Acidicapsa ligni: one gene and its partner. The protein of the gene in region 2 binds, or shares a complex with, the protein of the main gene of each other region. Links are inferred from orthologs where the notes say so. Each region holds a gene or a part of one and is shown on either strand. Other genes may lie near its edges. The genes, in order: tsaE and tsaD.

Region 1 (3,315 bases), on a different replicon or contig from region 2:
GCCACGATAAGCTAAAGAGTTGCCACCCAGCGCCAGGAGTCTTCATGTCTGAACACAAATACGCCACGCTTGCCGTCCATGCCGGACAATACCCCGACCCACAGACCGGATCGGTCAATGTCCCCATCTATCTCTCATCGACCTTTGAACTGAACGGCATCGGCAGCGACAAAGGCTGGGACTATTCGCGTGGCGGCAATCCTACCCGCGACCGTCTTGAAGAAGCACTTGCCGCCCTTGAAGGCGGCGCAAACGCCAAGGTCTTCGGCAGCGGCATGGCTGCAATCACCGCGCTCGTCGCACCGCTGCATACCGGCGATCACGTCATCTGCTCGCACAATGTCTATGGCGGCACGGCACGGCTTCTCGATCAGGTCATTCAGAACTACGGCATCCAGATCGAGTATGTCGATCTCACCAACCTGGATGCTCTCGCCGCAGCACTCAAGCCCTCCACTAGGCTGGTCCACGTCGAGACGCCGACCAACCCGCTGATGCAGCTCACCGACATTCGTGCTGTATCCGAGCTTGCCCACAGCCGCGGAGCCGAAGTCAGCGTCGACAACACCTTCTTGTCGCCCGCCCTGCAAAGCCCCCTGGCGCTCGGAGCGGATATCGTCATGCACTCGACGACCAAGTTCCTCAATGGACACTCCGACGGCCTCGGCGGTGTCCTGGTCGGCAGCAAGCCGGAACACGCAACTCGCTTTCACCTGATTCAAAAAGCAATGGGCGGCATTCTTTCGCCATTTGAAAGCTTCCTCGTCCTCCGCGGCATCAAGACGCTGCCTCTGCGTATGAAGCAGCATGAAGAAAACGGCCGCGCCCTTGCCGAATTCCTCTCGACGCACCCAAAAGTCCAGAAGATCTTCTATCCCGGCCTCAAGTCGCATCCGCAGCACGAGCTCGCAGTACGTCAGCAGAAGGGCTTCGGCTCCATGATGACCTTGGAGCTGGGCTCCCGCGAGGCCGTCGGACGCGTCCTCGGTGCGGTCAAGCTCTTCCTCAATGCAGAGTCGTTAGGCGGCGTCGAATCGCTGGCCTCCCACTCCGCCACCACAACCCACGCCGCGCTCACCGAAGAGCGTCGTCAGGCCATCGGAATCACACAAGGCCTGCTGCGTCTCTCTGTCGGTATCGAAGATAAAGACGACCTGATCGCCGACCTGACCCAGGCTCTGGCAGCAGTCTAAGCTCAACCGCAAAAAGCCCGTCTGCACTTCGATATCTCATGTATATCGAAGTGCAGACGGGCTTTTACGTTTCTCTGCCTATATTGCCCTGCCTATATTTCCCAGGCAGGATCTAGTTCAGCCTTACCACGACCTTGCGCGTATCCCCACCCTCTGAAGTGATGGTGATCTCGCCGTCAGCACGCTTGCGGATGCTCTTGAATTTTTCTCCCCACTCGATCAGCACCAGCGCATCCGGGGTCAGCATCTCATCCAGCCCAAGCGAATCAAGCTGGCGCTCGGCATCGAGCCGATACAGATCAAGATGCAACAGCTTGATCGGCTTGCCATCCAGTGAGCCGGAGTATTCATGGACCAGCGTGAACGTTGGGCTTGTGACCTCATCCGAGTCAGCAGCTCCAAGCGCGGTCGCGATTCCCTTGACCAGCGTGGTCTTGCCCGCACCCAAATCGCCCGTCAGAATAAGCAGCCGCGGCGGCGTAAGCAGAGCCGCCAATTTGCGCCCGATGGCGATGGTTCCTGCGCTGGATTTTGTCTCGTATTCGTGGACCGTGGGCTCTTTGCTCATCTCACTCCTGGAGTATCTAAACCGCCAAAATCGGCGGGTAATCCCTGCAACCAACCATACCCGGAACCGAGACGAAAATCATAGGAAAACGGGCGAAAGCGAAACGCTTTGTCGAGATAGGCCAGCGAATCCGTCGCCAGCAACGTGTGCTGATCATGTTGGCGAACCGTGATGTCCGCCGCCAGCCCATGTAAGTAGACAGCCGCTTCCACCGCCCGCTTAGGATTCTTCGGATGCTGGCCGAGCAGGCTGGCGACAAAGCCCGTCAGCAAGTCACCGCTGCCCCCCTTGGCCATTCCCGGATTCCCGGTCGTATTCACCGCCACCGAACCATCTGGATGCGCAATCAGCGTTCGAGCCCCTTTGAGCACAAGAATCACGCCGTATTTGGCCGAGAAATCGCGGGCGACCTTCAGCCTGTCCGCCTGCACCTGCTTCGTCGTCAGCCCGGTCAGCCGCGCCATTTCGCCAGGGTGCGGAGTCAGAACCATCGTCCGATCTTTCGCCAGCTCGATCAGCTTTTCCGGCTGCCGTGCGATGGCGTTCAAAGCATCGGCATCGACAACAGCCGGAATACGCGTTGCAGCCAACAGGCCTAACGCAAACTCGACTGCCTCGGGGGTTTCGCCAAGGCCGGGCCCGATGGCAAGAACCGTGATCTTATTCAGCAGCGTTTTGAGATTTTCAGCTTCCAGATTCTTCGCCGAAATCTGCCCGGTTTCATCTGCAATTAGCGCATGCGTCATCAACTCCGGCGCGAGCGCGGCCACCAGCGAAAGCACAGATGGAGACACCGCAGCCGTAACCAGGCCAGCGCCCGTTCGCAGAGCTGCCAGCGCGGTCATGCCCGGCGCGCCCGATTTACCCGGACTGCCGCCGACTACCAGCACATGGCCGTACATCCCCTTGTTCGAATCGACCGTGCGGACCGCTTCTGTAATGGCCTTGGCCGAGCCCGTCCATCGAATATTCAGGCTGGAAACGATTGTTTCTTCAGACGAGCCAATGGATGCTACGACGACCGGCTGATACCAGTAGCGCGTAAGCTGGCTGAAAACGTGGGCCGGCTTGGGAGCCGTAAACGTAATAATGGCGTCTGCGGGGAAAGATAGAAGCGGCTTATTATCAGCATCCGTCGGCTGAAGCTTGACTTCGTCCGCATCCCAGCCAGACGGCAGATCGACTGCCAGCACTGGAGACTTGGCCGCCTGCAGCCAGTTCAGTGCAGCCAGCGGAAGTCCACGCAGGGGCGGTTTGAAGCCCGTGCCGCAGATAGCGTCAAGGACGAGATCAGCCGTAAGCGCTTCAGAATGCCGGGCAAAATCATCCTCGCTCAGGATCGCCTCCGCTGCCAGCAAGTCCAGATGCTCCGTCAGCCATTTCCACGCCGTCGCCGGTTCATCATGCAATCCGGCTGGATCCCCGAGCAGCAATACCGTTACCGCGCAGCCCGATTCAGCGAGCAGGCGAGCAGCTATCATCCCGTCGCCACCGTTGTTCCCACGTCCGCAGAGAACAGTGATGCATCTGGCAGCGGGAAACTGCTGCCGTGCA
Region 2 (3,198 bases):
ATCGGGGCCGGTGCAACCATCTGCGCCCGCTGCAGGGGAACAGCCCCTGACTGCCAGTGTTCATGCAAGTATTCAGGGCACTGTCGTCGATCGGGATCACGCTGTGTATGAAGGCGTCCGGATCACGCTTACCCAGGTTGGCCCGGCTCTGTCGCCGGAGCGCTCGACGACATCCGACACGAATGGCCATTTCAGCTTTGGAGACGTTTCTCCTGGCCCATTTGAACTCACCGTTTCGTCGAACGGCTTCACTACGCAGAAGGTTTCCATCCTGCTGCATGCCGGTGAAAATTATGCTGCTCCCGAGATTGTGCTGCCAGTCTCGGCAACGATCAGCGAAGTGCGCGTCACCGCATCCCGCGTAGAAGTCGCCGAGGAGCAGCTCAAGGAAGAGGAAAAGCAGCGGGTTTTCGGAGCTATTCCCAATTTCTACGTCATCTACGCTCCCAACGCGCCGCCACTCAACTCCCGGCAAAAATTTCATCTCGCTTGGAGATCGTCGATTGATCCATTCACCTTTCTAGCTACAGCAGGAGTGGCAGGAATCCAGCAGGCCAACGATGATTTTGACGGCTATGGGCAAGGTGCAAAGGGCTACGCGAAGCGCTACGCGGCCAATTACGCCGATGGCTTCATCAGCAATATGATCGGAGGCGCGATTCTGCCATCCCTGCTCAAGCAGGATCCGCGCTACTTCTACAAGGGTACGGGGAGCATTCGCTCGCGCGCGCTCTATGCCATTGCCAACGCGGTCATCTGCAAAGGCGATAACGGGCGCTGGCAGTTCGACTATTCCGGTGTCATCGGTAGCCTGGCGGCAGCGGGGATTTCCAATATTTATTACCCGGCGATCAACCGCAACGGAGCGGGCCTGACCTTTGAAAACACACTGAGCGGCATCGGCTTCAGCGCGGTTGGCAATCTTTTTCAGGAATTCCTGGTGCGCAAACTAACGCCGAAAGTGCCAAATTATGGACTGTCCAAGCCTTAGGTAATCCGGCGGCTATGCCAGGGTCAGCCGCGGATTTGCTTCCAGATCCCATCCTGCGAAATCTCCTGCGAGAAACCTAGGCCAGGCCGCTGCTGCAATCATGGCTGCGTTGTCCGTGGACATGGCCAGCGTGGGAAATGCAACAGGAAGACCGCGCTCCGCTGCCTCGGCTGTGAAGCGCACGCGCAGTTCACGATTGGCTGCGACGCCTCCGGTCACCAGCACGCTGGCTGCGCCGATCGCCTCGGCTGCGGCGAAGGTCTTCTTCAGCAGATTGCCAACGACTGCGTGCTGGAAGCTCGCGATGAGATCCAATGTTTGCTGATCGCATAGCGACCGGGCATCGCGCCATGTAGGCGTCACACCGGAGCCGATCATCTCCATCAGCGTCCGCTGCCGTGCGTCGCAACTGGCGCGGAGTCCGTGGACCTCTACATAGCGCAGGACCGCTGTTTTGATCCCTGAAAATGAAAATAAAAAGTGCCGGTCAAGATCGGCGATAGGAGCGGTCTGCGCGCCCTTGGTTCGCGGCGTTTTCCCTTCGAGATGCGCTTTCACTTTGATCTGCGTGAAGCCGAACGGAACCGCTGTCGGGTTGCCGAACTGGGCCAGGTTGTCGATCCACGGCCCTCCGGGATAACCGAGCCCGAGCAGCTTGGCTACCTTGTCAAACGCTTCGCCTGCTGCATCATCGAGCGTGCGTCCAATCAACGAGTACTGCCACGCGCCGATCTCCGGACCGGCGGCTGGCGGCTTGGCCAGAAAAAGATGCGTATGCCCGCCGGAGACGACCAGCGCCAACGCGGGCATTGGCAAACCATTTTCGTCTGAGTTCAGTGGAATTGGTTCACCTGCGCCGGAAGCGGCATGAAGCCGCTGCCGCTCCTCAAGCAGCACTGCGTGGATATGCCCCTCAAGATGATTCACCGCGATCAGCGGCTTACCCAGCGCAAAGGCGAGTGCCTTGGCGTAGGTTATTCCGACGAGCAATGCACCTGCCAGGCCTGGGCCGCTGGTGACGGCAATCGCGTCCAGATCGGCCAGGCTGTAACCGGACGCAGCCATAGCCGAGCGGGTAATGGGCACGATGTTGCGAAGATGCTCGCGGCTCGCCAGTTCCGGCACAACGCCGCCATAGGGAGCGTGCGTCGCAATCTGCGAAGCCACGATGGACGAGCGCGTCTGCGCTCCACGCTCGACTACCGCCGCTGCCGTCTCATCGCAGGACGACTCAATCCCCAGAATCAAACCACTCCTACTCATTCTTCTAGTGTAGCGACCGCGAACACTCGCTCGCTGTAACCTAAGAAACAGCCGTTATGTTGCCCATCAATCCACAATTCGCTGCTGCACGGGCTATCCTGCGCAAATTGCATGAGGAGGGCCACCAGGCCTATCTTGCCGGAGGCTGCGTTCGCGATCTACTGCTGGGCCGAGAGCCCAAAGACTATGACGCGGCTACGTCGGCTACGCCGGATGTTGTGCTGGATCTCTTTCCGCGCACCTTTTCGGTTGGCGCTCACTTCGGCGTCGTGCTGGTCGCAGATGAAGTTGATGGGCAGTCTGTTGTAACCGAGGTTGCTACCTTCCGGCATGACGGAGCTTACTCCGATGGCCGTCGTCCGGATGCTGTTCGATACACCACCAGCGCGGAAGAGGACGTTCAGCGTCGCGACTTCACCATCAACGGACTGTTGCTTAATCCGGAGAAAGTAGCAGCGAATGCAGACCTGCGCGCTGCTGTTCTGGATTACGTTGGCGGTATTGCCGATCTCGATGCTGGCGTACTCCGCGCCATTGGGCAGCCTGAGCGGCGCTTTGAAGAAGATCATCTGCGCATGTTGCGCGCCGTGCGTTTTGCCGCGCGTTTTAAGTTTGAAATCGATCCACGGACGCAGGCTGCAATTCGTTCGCTGGCGCACAAGGTCGCGGGCGTCAGCCTTGAGCGCGTGCGTGAAGAACTGACGCGCATGTTGACAGAAGGCCACGCCCGCCGCGCTTTTGAACTGCTTGACGCGACAGGCCTGCTCATCCACGTGTTGCCTGAGGCTTCCAGGCTGAAAGGCGTTGCGCAGCCGCCGCAATATCATCCCGAGGGCGATTGTTGGATTCATACGTTGATGCTGCTTGATCAGCTTGAGGCGGGATGCTCGATGACCCTGGCCTGGGGCGCTTTACTGCATGACATCGGCAAGCCTGCGACCTAT

The links.
Region 1: the proteins of tsaD (region 2) and tsaE are in contact, whole or in part, in a crystal structure (PDB 6N9A), measured with the Thermotoga maritima proteins. The link is inferred for Acidicapsa ligni from one-to-one orthologs. Residues at the interface, in WP_004082750.1 of Thermotoga maritima: Cys10, Asp11, Arg49, His50, Leu82, Gly84, Gly135, Gly136, Glu154, Thr155, Leu156, Asp157, Asp158, Ser159, Glu162, Asp165, Lys166, Arg169, Leu170, Tyr175, Lys213, Thr214, Leu217, Tyr218, Gln221, Arg222, Asn324; in WP_004082108.1 of Thermotoga maritima: Leu37, Gly38, Lys46, Lys57, Val59, Lys60, Ser61, Thr63, Phe64, Thr65, Leu66, Met67, Val69, Pro71, Tyr82, Arg83, Leu84, Asp86, Asp88, Phe89, Asp93, Ile128, Asp130, Glu131, Arg134.

Annotation. Positions count from the first base shown.
Region 1 is NZ_JAGSYG010000005.1:70,014-73,328, reverse strand. The notes cover bases 34-3,033. They hold tsaE (tRNA (adenosine(37)-N6)-threonylcarbamoyltransferase complex ATPase subunit type 1 TsaE), read right to left. Parts: upstream 1,762-3,033; coding sequence 1,306-1,761; downstream 34-1,305. Other genes in these bases: OHL19_RS17185 (NAD(P)H-hydrate dehydratase), read right to left, coding at 1,758-3,033; OHL19_RS17195 (trans-sulfuration enzyme family protein), read left to right, coding at 45-1,193. Outside these bases: more of OHL19_RS17185, read right to left, coding at 3,034-3,315. UniProt on the Escherichia coli protein: Required for the formation of a threonylcarbamoyl group on adenosine at position 37 (t(6)A37) in tRNAs that read codons beginning with adenine.
Region 2 is NZ_JAGSYG010000001.1:1,282,022-1,285,219, reverse strand. Bases 130-3,012 are described here. They hold tsaD (tRNA (adenosine(37)-N6)-threonylcarbamoyltransferase complex transferase subunit TsaD), read right to left. Parts: upstream 2,255-3,012; coding sequence 1,004-2,254; downstream 130-1,003. Other genes in these bases: OHL19_RS05105 (CCA tRNA nucleotidyltransferase), read left to right, coding at 2,311-3,012; OHL19_RS05115 (carboxypeptidase-like regulatory domain-containing protein), read left to right, coding at 130-991. Also shown: more of OHL19_RS05115, read left to right, coding at 1-129; more of OHL19_RS05105, read left to right, coding at 3,013-3,198.